4 regions of the Rhodococcus triatomae genome follow, and region 2 is predicted to be linked to each of the others. Evidence: riboswitches for the same ligand, from Rfam matches in the RefSeq annotation. Region 2 holds a riboswitch; each other region holds the start of a gene.
The links. Region 2 has a riboswitch for S-adenosylmethionine ahead of G4H71_RS11300 (amino acid ABC transporter permease). Riboswitches for the same ligand answer to the same signal wherever they lie in the genome.
Positions count from the first base shown of each region.

Region 1: another riboswitch for S-adenosylmethionine. It lies ahead of G4H71_RS07975 (aminotransferase class V-fold PLP-dependent enzyme); the one in region 2 lies ahead of G4H71_RS11300 (amino acid ABC transporter permease).
Region 3: another riboswitch for S-adenosylmethionine. It lies ahead of G4H71_RS17390 (bifunctional o-acetylhomoserine/o-acetylserine sulfhydrylase); the one in region 2 lies ahead of G4H71_RS11300 (amino acid ABC transporter permease).
Region 4: another riboswitch for S-adenosylmethionine. It lies ahead of G4H71_RS14490 (LLM class flavin-dependent oxidoreductase); the one in region 2 lies ahead of G4H71_RS11300 (amino acid ABC transporter permease).

Region 1 is NZ_CP048814.1:1,700,373-1,704,639, forward strand. Features, by position in the region: gene G4H71_RS07965 (flavin reductase family protein) at 1-461, shown strand, start outside; gene G4H71_RS07970 (LLM class oxidoreductase) at 500-1,141, opposite strand; gene G4H71_RS22875 (putative leader peptide) at 1,191-1,292, opposite strand; gene G4H71_RS07975 (aminotransferase class V-fold PLP-dependent enzyme) at 1,294-2,580, opposite strand; SAM riboswitch class IV at 2,654-2,767, opposite strand; gene G4H71_RS07980 (RNA polymerase sigma factor) at 2,818-4,074, opposite strand; gene G4H71_RS07985 (YciI family protein) at 4,079-4,267, opposite strand, start outside.
Region 2 is NZ_CP048814.1:2,407,066-2,411,332, reverse strand. Features, by position in the region: gene G4H71_RS11310 (TetR/AcrR family transcriptional regulator) at 169-801, shown strand; gene G4H71_RS11305 (hypothetical protein) at 999-1,715, shown strand; SAM riboswitch class I at 1,854-1,947, shown strand; gene G4H71_RS11300 (amino acid ABC transporter permease) at 2,010-2,978, shown strand; gene G4H71_RS11295 (amino acid ABC transporter ATP-binding protein) at 2,975-3,778, shown strand; gene G4H71_RS11290 (ABC transporter substrate-binding protein) at 3,823-4,267, shown strand, end outside.
Region 3 is NZ_CP048814.1:3,647,599-3,651,865, reverse strand. Features, by position in the region: gene G4H71_RS17400 (DUF427 domain-containing protein) at 1-303, shown strand, start outside; gene G4H71_RS17395 (NADP-dependent isocitrate dehydrogenase) at 381-1,604, opposite strand; SAM riboswitch class IV at 1,897-2,013, shown strand; gene G4H71_RS17390 (bifunctional o-acetylhomoserine/o-acetylserine sulfhydrylase) at 2,206-3,507, shown strand; gene metX (homoserine O-acetyltransferase MetX) at 3,504-4,267, shown strand, end outside.
Region 4 is NZ_CP048814.1:3,060,321-3,064,587, reverse strand. Features, by position in the region: gene G4H71_RS14495 (ABC transporter substrate-binding protein) at 1-603, opposite strand, end outside; gene G4H71_RS14490 (LLM class flavin-dependent oxidoreductase) at 746-1,798, opposite strand; SAM riboswitch class I at 1,862-1,976, opposite strand; gene G4H71_RS14485 (sulfite exporter TauE/SafE family protein) at 2,152-2,913, shown strand; partial or broken gene G4H71_RS14480 (HAD-IIA family hydrolase) at 2,981-3,085, shown strand; gene G4H71_RS14475 (hypothetical protein) at 3,228-3,593, shown strand; gene G4H71_RS14470 (hypothetical protein) at 3,590-4,018, shown strand; gene G4H71_RS14465 (hypothetical protein) at 4,141-4,267, shown strand, end outside.

The sequences.
Region 1 (4,267 bases), 710 kb from region 2:
TCGGACGCCATCCGGCAGGAGTCACGATCGTGACCCTCGACGCCGGCGCAGGGCCGGTCGGATTCACCGCGACGTCGTTCGCCTCGGTGTCGCTGGACCCTCCATTGGTCACGTTCAACATCGCCGAGACGTCGTCGAGTATCGGGGCGCTGCGCGGGGCGCGCTCACTGGTCGTCCACCTTCTCGGTGAACACCAGCAACATCTCGCCCAGCGATTCTCCCGCAGCGCGGCCGAGCGATTCGCGGACGAATCACTGTGGGGGCGGCTGGACACCGGCGAGCCCGTGCTGCACGGCACCCCGAGCTGGCTGCGAGCGGAGGTGGACCAGCTGATCCCCGTGGGCGATCACACCCTCGTCGTCGGGCTGGTCACCCGCGTCCACTCCGACGACGAGGACGAGACCGCGTCTGCCCCGCTGCTCTATCACCGGGGTCGCTATCACAAACCGACGGAGCTCTGACCGAACAGATCCGGCCGGGCGGACCGGAACGCTCCGGCTCAGGACGCCAGTTCGCGTTCGCGCGGCGCCAGCCCGAAGCTACGCAACGCCTGATCGACGGCCTCCGATGTCGTGGTCAGGCCGCGGCTCTCCAGCCACGGCAAGGTGGTGTCGACGACCTGCTCGAGCACCCCGGGAAGGGTGAGCGGAAGCAGGGTGACGCCGTCCGCGACACCGGCTGCGGTGATGTCGGCGATCAGCCCGGCGAGACCGAGCGGAGTGCCGACGTACTGCAGCGAGACGGGGGTGCGCGGTGCGCCCCATTCGGAGTCCAACCGGGCCAGTTCCCTGCGGGCGCTGCGCGCGTCCGCCGCGATGAGGACCTCGAGATCGACGAGGACGGTGACGTCGTCGGGGTCCCGCCCGTCGTCGGCGAGTTCGGTGCGGATGCGGGCTCGTTCGATCTGAGCCTCACGCAGGTCGGCTGCCCGGATCCGCACGACGTGGCGCGGGTAGGCGGACAGGTCGAGACGTTCGCTCTCGGCGACGGGAACAGTGAGGTCGAGCCAGTAGTCCGGGCCGATCACCGGACGGGTGCCGACGGCCGATGCCGAGGCGGGATGGTGACCGGAGCCCGCCAGCTCCACTGCGACGTGCAACTGGCGGAGCGAGGTACGGGTACGGAGAGAGGTGTGCGACATGGGGATTCCTCGAGGAATGTGTAGGTGAACGACGCTGACGGAAAATCGGTCAGTTCGGACACATACCCGACGAGGTACGGCACAGATCCACGTGCCGACGGCACCACAGAGCGCGCTCCGCGCTCTCGGTCCGTGATGTCATGCGGCCCATGCTAGCGCGTTTCGCCGCCGGTGGGAGTGCCGCCGGTCACCCGCTCGGCACCGTCGTGCGCGCCGCCGCGGGTCGCCAGTTCGGCGAGGGCGTCGACCAGCCGCCGCACGTCCTCCGACCCGGTGCCCAGCCCCAGGCTGGCACGCACCGCGCCGCCCGGCAGGCCGAGCCGATTCAGGACGGGGTGCGCGCAGAACCTGCCGTCGCGGACTCCGATCCCGTGGTCGGCCAGGTAGGCGGCCACCTCGCGCGGCGCGACGCCGTCGACGGTGAAGGTGACGATCCCGACAGAGTCCTCGGCATCACTCCACAGCCGGAGCAGACGCACACCGTCGATGCAGCGCAATCCCTCGGTGAGCTGCGCGGTGAGTGCCGCCTCGTGCCGGGTGATCTCGTCGAACCCGATATCCGTGAGGGCCTCGCAGGCCGCCGCGAGTCCGGCCGCACCGAACAGGTTGGGCGTGCCCGCCTCGTGCCGGGCCGGCGACGCCGCCCACTCGGTGTGGTCCAGGGTCACGTCGCGGACGGCACCCCCGCCGGCGAGATACGGCGCCGCGGCATCGAGCCAGTCACGCCGACCCACCAGCACGCCGGCACCGAACGGTGCGTAGAGCTTGTGTCCGGAGAAGGCGAGGTAGTCGATCCCGCTCGCCGCCAGGTCGATCCGACGATGCGGAGCGAGTTGGGCAGCGTCCACCAGGATGCGGGCACCGCAGGCGTGGGCGATCTCGGCCAGCCGTGCCACCGGGAGGATCTCGCCGGTGACGTTGGAGGCGCCGGTCACCGCGAGCAGAGCGGCCGGGCGGGAGCAGAGTTCGCCGACCAGGGAGCGGATCGTCTCCTCGATCGTGTCGGAGGCGACCACCACCCGGGAGTTCTTCCACGGCAGCAGGTTCGCGTGGTGTTCGACGTCCAGGACGACGACGTCACCGGGCACGCACGCCGCCAGCAGGTTGAGCGAGTCGGTGGTGTTGCGGGTGAAGACGACGACGTCGTCGCCGGGGCCTCCCCCGGTGCGGGCACCGACGAACTCCGCGACCGCGACGCGGGCCTGCTCGTAGGCGTCGGTCGACACCTGCGACGCGTATCCGGCGCCGCGGTGCACGCTGGCGTAGGTGGGGACCAGTTCCCCGATCCGGGCGCCGACCTGCGCCAACACCGGGGCACTGGCCGCGTAGTCGAAGTTCGCGTAGCGGCACTGTGCGCCACTCGGGAGCGGCACACAGGTGCCCGAGACCTCGGCGAGCGGGGCGATGTCGGTGGTGCAGCGATCCAGTACAGCAGTCATGTCGAAATCCCTCGTGGTCAGGGACTCGTCGGGAACGGCAGCGCCCACGGAAATGGGACGTGGATCACCTCGGAGTCCGCGCTTGCCGGGCTCTGCTGAGCCGCAGCCAGGTCGTCACCCGGAGCACCCCACCGCGGAGGAGGGTTGCCGACCAGCGAGCCGGGGCTTGATGCTGGTACTCATGACCTGTGAGAGAGGTTGGCAGAAGTCCGGCGCGCTGTCAAACCCCCCGTCCGCTCACTCGCGGCTCACCTCGGCCAGGCGGCGTTCCAGGAATCGCCGCCGATTCTCGTTCACCGTTCCGGCGATCGCGTTCCGGTAGTGCACTCGCGACTCCTCGAGCCGTCCGGCGCGGCGCAACAGGTCCGCACGGACGGCGGACATCGCGTGCGCGGGTAGCGGTGAACGCGCCGACTCCAACCGGTCCACCTCCGCGACTCCCGCCTCAAACCCGTCCCGAAACCCCAGTGCCACAGCCCTGTTCAGTCGAACCACCGCCGAGTCGCCGTAGCCGAGGAGTGCGTCGTACGCGTCGACCAGCGCCGCCCAGTCGGTCGATTCCCACGACGGCGCGAGGGCGTGCACCGCGGCGATCCGGGCCTGCGCACCGTAGCGCCCGGCACCACGGCGCGACGCCGCTCGCAGACAGGCGATCGCGGCACCGATCTCGGCCCGGTCCCACCGGCTGCGGTCCTGCTCTTCCAACGGGACGACGTCACCGCGGACGTCCACCCGCTGACCGCGACGACTGTCCTGGAACTGTATGAGCGCGAGGAGCGCCCACGCCTCGGATTCGTCCGGCATCAACTCGCACAACAGTTTTCCGAGCCGGATCGCCTCGTCACACAGCTCGTCGCGCACGAGGACCGTTCCGGCGGTGGCGGCGTATCCCTCGGTGAACACGAGGTGGATACACGCCAGAACCTGCTCCGTCCGTTCCGGCAGCTGGTGATCGGGCGGCACCCGGAACGGTATCGACGCCTCGCGAATCTTGGCCTTGGCACGGCTGATCCGCTGCGCCACCGAACTTTCCGCGGACAGCAGGAGCCGGCCGATCTCCCCCGTCCCCAACCCGCACACCAGTCGCAGTGTCAGCGCCACCTGTGAGGCCGGGGACAGCGCAGGATGCGCGCAGGTGAACAGCAGGCGCAACTGGTCGTCGCGGACGGTCCATCCCGGCTCCGGTTCGGGGTCGGGGGCGGGCCACATCGTCATCGCTTCCCTCTCCCGGCCCGCCCTCCCCGATTCCCGGCGGAGGCGGTCGAGAGCGCGGTTGCGTGCCACTGTCGTGATCCACGCACCGGGCCGCTCCGGCACACCTGTCTCCGGCCACCGGCGGACCGCCTCGGCGAACGCCTCCTGCACGGCGTCCTCCGCCAGGGACAGATCGCCGCACATCCGGGTGACCGCACCCACCGACCGCCCGAACTCCTGCCGGAAGATCCGAGCCGGATCCGGGTCGCCGGAAGGCAGACGACTCCCGCCCGTGCCCATCGCCTCACCCGGTCTCGTCGACGATTCGGCGCAGTTCCACACAGCCCCGTTCGCCCAGCGGGATCCGAGAGGCGAGGGACACCGCCGTGTCGCGGTCCGGCGCCCGGAGCACGTACAGGCCGTTGGCCACCTCGACCGATTCGGTGTAGGGGCCGTCGCTGAGCAGCAGTTCCCCGTCCCGCACGCTCGCCGT
Region 2 (4,267 bases):
CGGGACACGCTCCGCATACAGAGAGTTGACACTCGCCTCAGGTGGGTGAGCGCTTGCTTAGTGTGCTCGACGTAGGTTGTGATGTCAATCACGAATCGACACCGCAGGTAGTGTGCGAGGTGCATCGGCGGCGGTGCGGCGACCTACGTACGCGGGGAGAGGATCACGATGGGAGCAACACCTGCCGACACCACCTCCACGGGATCGGCACCGGAGACCTCCGAGGAGGCGAGCTCCGAGGACCGGCTACTGCGGGCGGCCACCGACCTGTTCTCCGATGTGGGATACGAGGCCACCCGTACCCGCGACATCTCCACCCGCGCGGGCATGAGTCCGGCGGCGCTCTACGTGCACTTCCCATCGAAGGAAGAGTTGCTGTTCCGGCTCATCCTTCGATCCACCGAACGCTCACTCGCGATCGTCACGGACGCGGTCGAGGCCCACACCGAGCCGGTCGATCGGATCCGGGCGCTGGTCAGGGAGTTCAGCAAGGTACACGCCACGAAGTACCAGCGGGCCCGGATCGCGCAGTACGAACGCCGGCATCTCACCCCCGAGCACCGCGAGGCGGTATCGGAGATCCGACGGCAGATCCGCCTCGTGACACTGCGCGAGTTGCAGGCGGGAATCGATCGTGGCGACTTCCTGGTGGACGATCCGCGAGTCGCAGGCCTGGCGATCATGTCGCTGTGTGCCGACATCTGCCGCTGGTATCGGCCGGACGGCGAGTTCACTCCCGACGAACTCGGCAACATCAACGCCGATCTGGTGCTCCGGATTCTCCGCGTACCCGGCTACTGAGCCGGCCCCTTCCGTACCTCCACGCGAAGACCCCCTGCATTTCCCCAGGCAGGAGACCGGCAACCCGCAGCAGGCACACCTTGCGGAGCCAGGACTTGTGCAGTTGAACAAGTGTCCGTATAAATACTCTGTGATGTGACACACCTCACTTCCGGCGCGGGGCCGGGGGTGATCTCGCTCATCGAACGGAGTCGTTCATGTCCTCAGCTCAACGCGCCCTCTCACCCCTCCGCCGGGGTGCCGCGGCGTTGTCCGTCGCGGCCCTTCTCACCGGCGGTCTCGCCGTCGGAAGCGGTGTCGCCGCCGCCGACACGGCGTGCGGAACCTCCGCCACCCGGGTACAGAACGGGGCGGCAGGACTGGTCGGGATCCAGCTGACCAAGGAGGTCCTCGGCGACGGCACGGTCGCGCCGGGCGGCACCGTCACCTACCGGACGACGGTGTCCACGGCCAGGGGTGTCCCACCGCTGCTGCGCGGAATCGCCGACTATTCGCCGCCCGGATTCGTCGTCGAATCCGCCACGGTCAACGGATCCGCCGTCACACCGGCGGTGAACGTGGACACCCGCAAGGCGTCGGTGAGCTCCGGGCTGGGCTGGCTCATCAATGGCAGCAACCGGGCGGTCTTCGAGATCACCTACCGGGTTCCGGCCAACGCACAGGTCGGCACCGTGCACGACAGCGGCGCCGCCATGACACCGGATCTCTGGGGCGAACAGACCTGGAATCCGATCGGAGTCTGCACGACGATTCGCGGCAAGAATGCCGGCGAGGCCGTCGTCGGCAGTGTCGAGGGCGCCGGATTCGGCTCGTCCGGACCCATCGCCAACGGGTCGTCCGGATCGTCGATCATCAACGACCCGAGTGGATTCATCGCCGACATCATCACCCAGGTGATCAGAAACGGGAGCTGACACCCGCTCCACCCCAACCGAAACGACCTCGACCCCCACCGGGTCGGGGTCGTTTCGCATGCGACGTGCGGCTTCGGTTTGGACACCAGGCTGATTCAAATTGTCGACGTGCCACCCGATGCTGGTCTAGCGTTCGGAACGCCATCCAGAGCGGCCGAGAGACCTGGCTCGTCGACGCCGCAGCAACCCTCCCGTTCTCGGGTGCGGGTGCTACCGCCGGGACCGATGGAACGACTCGCGATCGTCTGACCCCGAAAGGCCTGGATCGATGCCTGCCCACTCTGGTGTTCCGACATGAGCGCCCCGACCGAGACCCGCGCGGATCACGGTGTCACTCGAGGCGACGCGGACCTCGTCGTCGCCCGGACCCGGCACCCCTGGCGCTGGGCGCTCAGCGCGCTGGTCCTGGTGCTCGGGGCGCAGTTCGTCCACGGTCTCGCCACCAACCCGGGATGGGACTGGCCCACGTTCGCGGAGTACTTCACCGCCGATTCCGTGCTGCGCGCACTGTGGATGACGGTCAAGCTCACGGTGTGGGGAACGCTTCTCGGATTCGGTCTCGGCGTGCTCGTCGCCCTCGGGCGCCTGTCGAGCAGCATTGTCCTGCAGACGATTTCCTGGCTCTACATCTGGGCCTTCCGATCGATCCCGCTGATCGTCCAGTTGCTGTTCTGGTTCAACATCGCCTACCTGTACCAAACACTCTCGGTAGGTATACCTTTCGGACCGGCATTCTTCGAGTTCGAGGTGGGCGGAGTGATCTCCGGGTTCACCGCCGCAGTGATCGGTCTCGCCCTGCATCAGGCCGCCTACTCCGCGGAGATCATTCGCGGCGGGATCATCTCCGTCGATCCCGGGCAGGTGGAAGCAGCCAAGGCACTCGGCATTCCGCGCCGCAGGCAGTTCCTGAAAATCGTGCTTCCCCAGGCGATGCGGTCCATCCTCCCGAACGCAGCCAACGAAGTGATCAGCCTGTTCAAGGGCACGTCGATCGTGTCCACGATGGCCATCGCCGAGTTGTTCTATCAGGTCCAGGTGATCTTCGGACGAAACGGGCGCGTCGTCCCCCTCCTCATGGTGGCGACCGTCTGGTACATCATCCTCACCACCGCACTCTCCGTCGTCCAGTACTACGTCGAGCGCCACTACGCCCGGGGCTCGGCGCGGGCTCTCCCGATGACCCCGCTACAGAAGATCCGGGCACGGTTCGCCGAGATCGCCGAGCGCGGCCCCGCCCTCCCGCGGGGAGGTGGCACGCGATGACGGACGAGAAGAGCACCGCCCCTTCCACTGCCGCCGCCCCGGCGCTCGCTGTCGACGTGCGCGGGGTACACAAGTCCTTCGGTTCCCTGAAGGTTCTCGACGGCGTCGACCTCCAGGTGGGAACCGGAGAGGTCACGGTCATTCTCGGGCCCTCGGGATCGGGGAAATCCACTCTCCTGCGCACGCTCAACCACCTCGAGAAGGTGGACCGGGGCACGATCCGCGTGGGCGGCGACCTGATCGGGTACCGCAGGCGAGGCAACAAGCTCCACGAACTGCGCGAGACGGAGATCCTCCGCCAACGGTCACGGATCGGGTTCGTCTTCCAGAACTTCAATCTCTTTCCACACCTGACCGTTCTCGAGAATGTCGTCGAGGCACCCGTATCCGCACAGCGTCGGCCGCGCGACCATGTCGAGCGCGAGGCGATCGCCCTCCTCGAGCGAGTCGGCGTTGCCGACAAGGCACACGACTATCCACGCCAGCTCTCCGGCGGACAGCAGCAACGAGTCGCCATCGCGCGGGCTCTCGCCCTACGGCCCACGGTGATCCTGTTCGACGAACCGACGTCGGCACTCGACCCGGAACTCGTGGGCGAAGTCCTCGCCGTGATCCGGGGGCTCGCCGAGGACGGCACGACGCTCGTGATCGTCACCCACGAGATCGGGTTCGCCCGCGAGGTCGCCGACACGGTGATCTTCATGGATCACGGCGTGATCGTCGAACGCGGGACTGCCGAAGACGTGCTCGACGATCCGCAACACGCACGTACCCGCGCCTTCCTGGCCAGCGTCCTGTGACCTGGTCGATCACCCCGCCCACACCCCACCACGAGAAGGTCACGATGTCCCTACTGCACCGCCCCATCACGTTCCGCCGGCCGACGTCACCGCCCCGACACGCCAGGGCACTGATCGCCGCGCTCTCCACCACCGCGCTCCTGGCCGTGGCCGCGTGCGGCTCCGACGCAGAGGCCGGTTCGGCTGCTTCCGATACGGCTGCCGAAGGATACAACCTCACCGCGGACCAGGATCGGATCACGACGGACGAGGTCCCCGAGATCGCGGCCAAGGTGCCGCAGGCCATCCGCGACAAGGGCACCCTCGCGGTCACCGGGGCAGCAGGATCCGTTCCCCCGCTTCGCTTCTACGCAGAGGACGACAAGACCATCATCGGCTCCGAGACCGACTTCGCGTACCTCATCGCGGACGTCCTCGGCCTCGAGGTCGAGCTCACCGCCGCGGATTGGGCACAGAACTTCGTCCGCATCGACTCGGGGGCCGCCGACG
Region 3 (4,267 bases), 1.2 Mb from region 2:
ATCGGATGCGACGGCGAGAGGATCGCCGAGTCGGCGGACCACCGGATGCTGTTCGAGACGGGCTTCCCGTTCGCCCGGTTCTATCTCCCCGTCGAGCACGTCCTGATCGAGCTCGTCCCGAGCGCCACCCGGACCTGGTGCCCGTACAAGGGCGAGGCCACCTACTTCGACGCCCACGTCGGCCGCGGGGTGCTGCGCGACGTCGCCTGGAGCTATCCCACCCCGTTCGACGAGTCGCGGGCGATCACCGGGCTCGTGGCGTTCTACCAGGAGAAACTGGACGTGCGTCTCGAACGTCGGTAGACGTCGTCGGACACGGCGAACGGGCGGCTCCGCGGGCAGCGGCATCGCCGCGCCGGGAACCGCCCGTCCGTGGTGCGCTATCGGTTCGAGAGCGCCTTCTGCAGATTGACGTCGAGTGCTCCCAGGAACTCCTCGGTGGTGAGGTAGCCCTGGTCGCCGCCGACGAGCATCGCGAGATCCTTCGTCATCTGCCCGCCCTCGACGGTCCGGATGACGACGTCCTCGAGATCCTGGGCGAACCCGCGCACCTCGGGGGTGTTGTCGAGCTTGCCGCGGTGGTCGAGGCCACGGGTCCAGGCGAAGATCGACGCGATCGGGTTGGTCGACGTCGGCTTGCCCTGCTGGTGCTGACGGAAGTGGCGAGTGACGGTGCCGTGTGCGGCCTCCGCCTCGCAGGTCTTGCCGTCCGGAGTCAGCAGCACCGATGTCATCAGACCCAGCGAACCGAAGCCCTGGGCGACGGTGTCCGACTGGACGTCGCCGTCGTAGTTCTTGCAGGCCCAGACGTAGCCACCCTCCCACTTGAGCGCAGAGGCGACCATGTCGTCGATGAGGCGGTGCTCGTAGGTGAGCCCCGCAGCATCGAACTCGGCCTTGAACTCGGTCTCGTAGATGTGCTGGAAGATGTCCTTGAACGCACCGTCGTACGCCTTGAGGATCGTGTTCTTCGTCGACAGGTAGACCGGGTAGTTCTGCTGCAGGCCGTAGTTGAGCGACGCGCGAGCGAAGTCCTCGATGGACTTGGTGAAGTTGTACTGCCCCTGGACGACGCCACCCGCCTCGGGGAAGTTCACCAATTCGTGCTCGATCGGCTCGCTGCCGTCCGCGGGGGTGTACGTGATGGTCACCGTGCCCGGTCCGGGGACCTTGAAGTCGGTGGCGCGGTACTGGTCGCCGAATGCGTGACGGCCGATGATGATCGGCTTGGTCCAGCCGGGAACCAGGCGCGGGACGTTGGAGATGATGATCGGCGCACGGAAGATCGTGCCGCCGAGGATGTTGCGGATGGTGCCGTTCGGGGACCGCCACATCTTCTTGAGGCCGAACTCCTCCACCCGGGCCTCGTCGGGGGTGATGGTCGCGCACTTGACACCCACACCGTGCTGCTTGATGGCGTTCGCGGCGTCGACCGTCACCTGGTCGTCGGTGGCGTCGCGGTACTCGATGCCGAGGTCGTAGTAGTCGAGATTCACATCCAGATACGGATGGATGAGCTTGTCTTTGATGAACTGCCAGATAATGCGTGTCATCTCGTCGCCGTCGAGTTCTACGACGGTGCCCTCAACCTTGATTTTGGACATGGGTGCTTCGCGTCCTCCTGAGTTTCCTGGGTCGCTGTAGGAAGTTTCCCTGGTTGCACGACCACGAACGCACTTTGTGGGTGAGTCCGCGAACGATTCGATTATCAAAGCTAGCCGGTCGGGGTCGACCTCGGCGAGACCGGTCCCAAACAAGACAAGCGTACTGCTATGTCCGGAAACTTCAACCGGCGGGGCATGGAACAGGTTACTACCAATGGGTAACTTTCCGCAGATGGAAGGCGTGTTCGGTGCCGGTTCGGGCGCTCGGTCGACAGCGGTTAAGATCGACGGAGGTCATGAGCGTCAGCATCGAGCCCCGGCTGGCTGGCCGGCAACCCTCCACCGCGGTGGGGTGCCCCGGGTGATGACCTGGTTCCCCGATCACAGGGTCGGGAGACAAGCGCGGATCCACGTGGAGGTGTCAGCCATGAGTTGCCCGTCGGCCCCGAATTGCCTGTCGGCACCGCATCGCCTGTCGATACCGCATCGTCTGTCGACACCGCATTGCTCGCCGTGGACGAATTGCCACTGTCGTAGGTAGTCGCCAGTCCAGACCACTGCAGGCAGCCGCACGACGCGCACCCACCCCGGAGCATTCACCATGACCGAGAACTGGTCGTTCGAGACCAAGCAGATCCACGCCGGACAGACCTCCGACGCCACCACCAAGGCCCGGGCGCTGCCGATCTACCAGACCACCTCGTACACGTTCGACAACACCGATCACGCGGCGGCGCTGTTCGGGCTGGCGGAGCCGGGCAACATCTACACCCGCATCATGAACCCCACCCAGGACGCGGTCGAACAACGCATCGCCGCCCTCGAAGGCGGAGTCGCGGCACTGTTGCTCGCGTCCGGACAGGCAGCGGAGACCTTCGCGATCCTCAACATCGCCGGATCCGGCGACCACGTCGTCTCGAGTCCGCGGCTCTACGGGGGCACCTACAACCTCTTCCACTACACGCTGCCGAAGCTCGGCATCGAGGTCTCGTTCGTCGACGATCCCGACGATCTCGACCAGTGGCGCGCGGCCGTCCGACCGAACACCAAGGCGTTCTACGGCGAAACCGTCTCGAACCCGATGAACGACGTACTCGACGTCCCCGGGATCGCGGAGGTCGCGCACGCGCACGGGCTGCCGCTCGTCGTGGACAACACCGTTCCCACGCCGTACCTGATCCGTCCGCTCGAGCTCGGTGCGGACATCGTGGTCCATTCGGCGACCAAGTACCTCGGCGGACACGGCACCGCGATCGCCGGGGTGATCGTCGACGGCGGCACCTTCGACTGGACGGTCCGGGACGAGGAAGGCCGGGACCGATTCCCCGGCTTCACCCACCCGGACCCGAGCTATCACGGAGTGGTCTTCGCCGAGCTCGGGCCTCCCGCGTTCGCGCTCAAGGCCCGCGTCCAGTTGCTGCGCGATCTCGGCTCCGCGGTCTCACCGTTCAACGCGTTCCTCATCAGCCAGGGCATCGAGACCCTCAGCCTCCGCATGGAGCGTCACATCGCCAACGCTCAGGCCGTCGCGGAGTTCCTCGAAGGGCAGGCCCAGGTCACCTCGGTGAGCTACGCCGGGCTCGAGTCGTCACCGTGGCACGCACGCGCACTCGAGCTCGCCCCGAAGGGCACCGGCGCGATCGTCGCGTTCGAACTCGCCGGCGGGCTGGAGGCAGGCAAGCGATTCGTCGACGCCTTGACGCTGCACAGCCACGTCGCCAACATCGGGGACGTGCGTTCGCTCGTCATCCACCCGGCATCCACGACACATTCGCAACTGTCCGCGCAGGAGCAACTCGCAGCAGGCGTCACCCCCGGCCTGGTGCGCCTGGCGGTCGGGATCGAGGGCATCGACGACATCCTCGCCGATCTGCGTTCCGGACTGACGGCGGTCGGATCTTGACGGCGACATCGGTGCACGAGCTGCTGCTTCCCGACGGCCGGCTGAGCACCGTCGACATCGGCCCGGTCGAACTCGAGAGCGGATCCACCGTCGAGTCCGTGTCGCTCGCGGTCCAGCGCTGGGGCGAGCTCTCCCCCACCCGCGACAACGTGGTGCTGGTCGAGCACGCGCTGACCGGCGACTCCCACGTCGTCGGACCCGCCGACGACGTCCACCCCTCCCCCGGATGGTGGGAGGGCATGATCGGCCCCGGCGCGCCGGTCGACACCGACGAGTGGTGCGTCGTGGCCGTCAACGTCCTCGGCGGCTGCCGCGGATCCACCGGCCCCGGCTCGCTCGCACCGGACGGCCGTCCCTACGGCAGCCGATTCCCGTACACGTCGATCCGCGACCAGGTCACGGCCGAGCGCATCCTCGTCGATCTCCTCGGGATCGACCGGCTCGCGGCGGTGGTCGGCGGCTCGATGGGCGGCATGCGCGCGCTCGAGTGGGCCGTCACCCACCCCGACCGGGTCTCGGCCGCGCTCGTGGTGGCCGTCGGCGCCCGGGCCACCGCGGACCAGATCGGCACCCAGACCACCCAGATCGCGGCGATCACCGGGGACCCGGACTGGCAGGGTGGCGACTACTACGGCACCGACCGCGCGCCCCGCGTCGGGCTCGGCATCGCACGCCGGATCGCGCACCTGACGTATCGCACCGAGCACGAACTGGACAGCAGGTTCGCGAATTCCGCCCAGGACGGCGAGGATCCCTGGGA
Region 4 (4,267 bases), 650 kb from region 2:
CTCCTCCGCGGTGAGCTCAGTCGTCGCGGCCGAGAGGATTCCCAGCTGGGGAGTGGACGAGGCCTGCAGGAACTGTGCGTTGGGAGCGTCGAAATCGACCTGGGCGGTGGTGTCGTCGATTGCGGTGGTGCCCGCGTACCCGCTGAGATAGCTCGCGCCGAGCGGTGCCTTCGCGGCAGTGAGCGTGTCGGCGATCGAGTCGAAGGTGCGTTTGACGGAGTCGGCGGTGAACGGCGTCCCGTCACTGAACGTGACTCCCTCCCGGAGACGGAAGGTGAAGGACGAGGCGTCCTCGTTCACCTCCCAGCTCTCGGCGAGCCAGGGCGTCAGCTCACCGGTGTCCGGGTCCTGGTCGGTGAGCGAATCGACGACCTGACGCGTGACGTAGATCGTCTGGTTGGTTCCCGACTGGGCGGGATCCGCGCACGTCGGAGCCTGGGACAGGCCGTAGCGCAGGGTGCCACCGGGCTGGGCGGGGCCGGCGGCGGCGCTTCCCGAATCGGTTCCGCCGCAGGCGGCGAGGGTCGCAGCCAGCACCGCGACGCCGACGACACCTCCGACGCGGGTTCGGCGAAGCGGCGACGGCAAGGACGTGTGGGACACAGGGATCTCCGTGATCTCGATGGGAAGGATCGGGAAGGGGGAACGGTGCGGCGAGACGCGGGTCAGCGTCGACAGATCGACGCAGACAGCCGGCCCAGGTCGACGTGCCTGCGCGCCCAGGCTCCGGTGAAGCCCTCGCTCGTCATCGGCCGACCGCCCCGAGTGGCCGGCTCGGCAGGTCCCGGCGCAGCACCGGAGCCACACTCGACTGGAAGAGCTCGAGGCCGCGGCGATGCTCCTTGTCGGGCAGACCGTTGCGCTCGGCGGAGAGATGGATCACCTCGTGACCGAACTGCTCGTGGTAGCGGTGCACCTTGTCGATCACCTGTTCCGGACTCCCGATCAGAGCCGAACTGCGCTCGACGAAGTCCTCGACCGTCTCGAACACGACGGGCAGTCCGTGCCCGCGGGCGAAGTCGAGTTGGGCAGCGTGGATCGGCCGCCACGCGTCGATCGCGTCCTGCGAGTTCTCGGTCACGTGGAAGCCCGCGGTACCGGCTCCCACGAGGGCGTCGACCGGGTCGTGGCCGTAGTGGACCCACCGCTCCCGGTAGTACCGGACGAGTTCCGCGTACGGCTCGATCGGATTCGTGACGTTGGCGGAGAACAGCGGGTCCCCGTACCGAGCGGCGAGGTCCACGGACTCGCGGCTGGTCGCGCTGCCGTGCCAGATCCGCAGCCGCGGTTGCAACGGCCTCGGAAGAGTCACCGCGTGCTCGAGCGGGGGACGGAAACGTCCCGTCCAGGTGACGTCCTCGCTCTCCCACAGCCGCCGCAGCAACTCGTACCCCTCGCGATTGCGCTCCCACTGGTCGTCCGGGGTGACGTGGAACAACTCGGCCTGCGCGGTGCCGTTTCCCTTGCCGATGATCAGCTGCAGCCGACCACCGGACAGGTTGTCGAGCGTCGAGTAGTCCTCGAACGCCCGCACCGGATCCAGCAGGCTCAACGTGGTGACCGCGGTCCAGAGCGCCAGGGTCTCGGTGCGTGCCGCGATGTTCGAGAGCACGACCGGCGGCGACGACGACAGGAACGGATGCTCGTGCCGCTCACCCACCGCGAACCCGTCGTATCCCAGTTCCTCGGCGAGCACGGCGGCATCGACCACCTCGCGCAGCCTCTCGGAGGTGGACTGCTTCTCGCCCGTCACCGGATCCGGCCTGTGCACGATCAGGCTCATCAGCAGGAACTTCACGAATACACCCCCGACACGGCGGGGCGGGCGCACGAACACGCACGAGAGTTCACAACGATTTCCTTCCCATCGATCCCGGCGGTAGCACCCGCACCCGAATCCCCGCGGCGAATGCGCGAAGTCCGGAGGGTTGCTGCGACGTCAACGAGCCAGGTCTCTCGGTCGCTCTGGATGGCAACCCGAACTCTAGGCCCGGCCGGCCAGGTCGTCAACTCGTCAAACACTCACTCCCGCAATGATTTAGCCGATAGAATCTGGGTGAATTCAAACCGTGACGACGGGCCGCGAATGGTGTTCGATGGGCCTCTCACCCGTCCGTCACCTACTCGGGACGGGCCGGTAACGTCGCTGTGATGACTTGGTGGGAATCGCTGGTGATCGTGCTCGCCGGCCTCGGCGCCGGGGCGATCAATGCCCTCGTCGGCAGCGGCACCCTCATCACGTTTCCCACCCTGGTCGCGTTCGGGGTGCCGCCGGTGACCGCGACCATGTCGAACGCCGTCGGGCTCGTGACCGGCGGGATATCCGCAACCTGGGGGTACCGGCGCGAGCTCGCCGGTCAGGGCTCGCGACTGAAGTGGCAGATCCCGGCATCGCTGCTCGGTGCACTCGGCGGCGCGTGGCTGCTGCTGCACCTGCCGGAGACGGTCTTCGCGCGCGTCGTGCCCGCACTACTCGTCGTCGCTCTCGTCCTGGTGGTGTTGCAGCCGCGGATTCAGCGTTGGGTCGGTGCCCGCGAGGATCTGCCGCTGTCCCGGACGCGGCTGCTGCTCCTCACCGTGGGCACCTTCGCCGTCGGTGTCTACGGCGGCTATTTCACCGCGGCCCAGGGCATCCTGCTCATGGGCGTGATGGGTGCGATCCTGCCCGAGTCCGTGCAGCGGATGAACGCCGCGAAGAATCTGCTCGCGCTCGTCGTCAACATCGTGGCCGCGGCGGCCTACATCGTCGTCGCGGGCGACCGGATCAACTGGCAGGCGGCCGGGCTCATCGCCGTCGGATCGGTGGTCGGCGGGGTCCTCGGCGCCCGCTACGGGCGGCGACTGTCCCCCGCGGCACTGCGAGCGACGATCGTGGTCGTCGGCCTCGTCGGGTTGTGGCGACTACTGGCCTGACCGGTCACACTGCCAGCGCCCTGGCAGGGTGACGGACGACGAGGAACGCCCCGGCTGGACCTACCTCATGGACATGGACGGAGTCCTGGTCCACGAGGACAAGCTCGTGCCCGGCGCCGACTCCCTCGTCGCCGAGCTGCGCGAGAACGGGACGCCGTTCATGGTGATCACCATTGAGGAATAACTTCTCAGCTGGCAAACCACCCGGAGATCGAGGTCAGGATGATTTCCCAGAAGTTCCACACGTTCACGGCTAACCCTTTCGACCTGGTGAACGATACGCTCTGTGATGCCCGTCACACAGGAGAAGCGCGATGCCACTCGACTCCCGGGTTCGCTGGTTTCAAACGATCGGTGATCGCCCCGAAGAAGATTTCGGATGCGATCTCGAAGGCGTCGACCAACAGCAGGCGAAAGACTATATCCGCCAGACTTGCAACTACGTCCGGGCCGACTTTCCGTCTGTCGACGTGAACCTGCGGATCTTTCGGAAGTTCGACCAGAAGGTCACCAGCCTCGAAGTCGAAGCCGCCCTCTCCGATGGAACCGTCATCGTCCACCGGTGGGTCATCGAGCGGGCGTGCCACGTCGAAGGGTGCCCCGAGGTGTCCGTCGCTACCGAGAAGAAGGCCCGGGTCTGCGACACCCACCGCACACCGAAGAAGGAGAAGGCCACATGAGGAAGAACAGCGCCTGGCTGGGGATCGTCGCCGGAGCGCTCGGACTGGGTCTGATCCTGGCGCTGACGATCGGGTGCAGCAGCAGCGATGCCGGATCCGGACCACCGACAGCGGCCTACACGGGAGAGGTGGTCCCGCCGCACGATCCGTACAGCACTGCCGGCGTGTGGAAGGTGCCCGAAGACATCAAGCCGGGGCGATACGCGGTCACCGAGGGATTCGGGGCGATCACTCTGGCGTGGGTGGGGATCTGCCCCGACCGCTACTGCGACGCCGGCTCTACAAGCTTCCCGCCTGCGCTTCGCGACACCGGGTTCGCCTACGCGCCGTCCGGTGGGGGTACGGCCTACATCGTGGTACCCGACGATCCCACAGTACTCGCCGTCAGGAACATGGGCGTGATCCTGACACCAGTGGAGGAATGATGACCACAGCCAAGCAAGACCCGCCGGGTGTCGCCCTGATCGAGCTGGACCGGTGCCGCCGAGGTGTCGCCCGCTGGAGCGCCTGGGATCGCACGTTCTGATTCGGCAGACGAGTCGCGCTGATGCTGTTCCTGTCCGGGCTCGGACTGTCCGTGGCGCCCCAGGTGTTCGGGCTGAGCCTGATCGGCACCGCGGCACAGTTGATGGGGATTGGTGTGCTCATGGGGTTCGTCAGCTGTCCCCGAACGC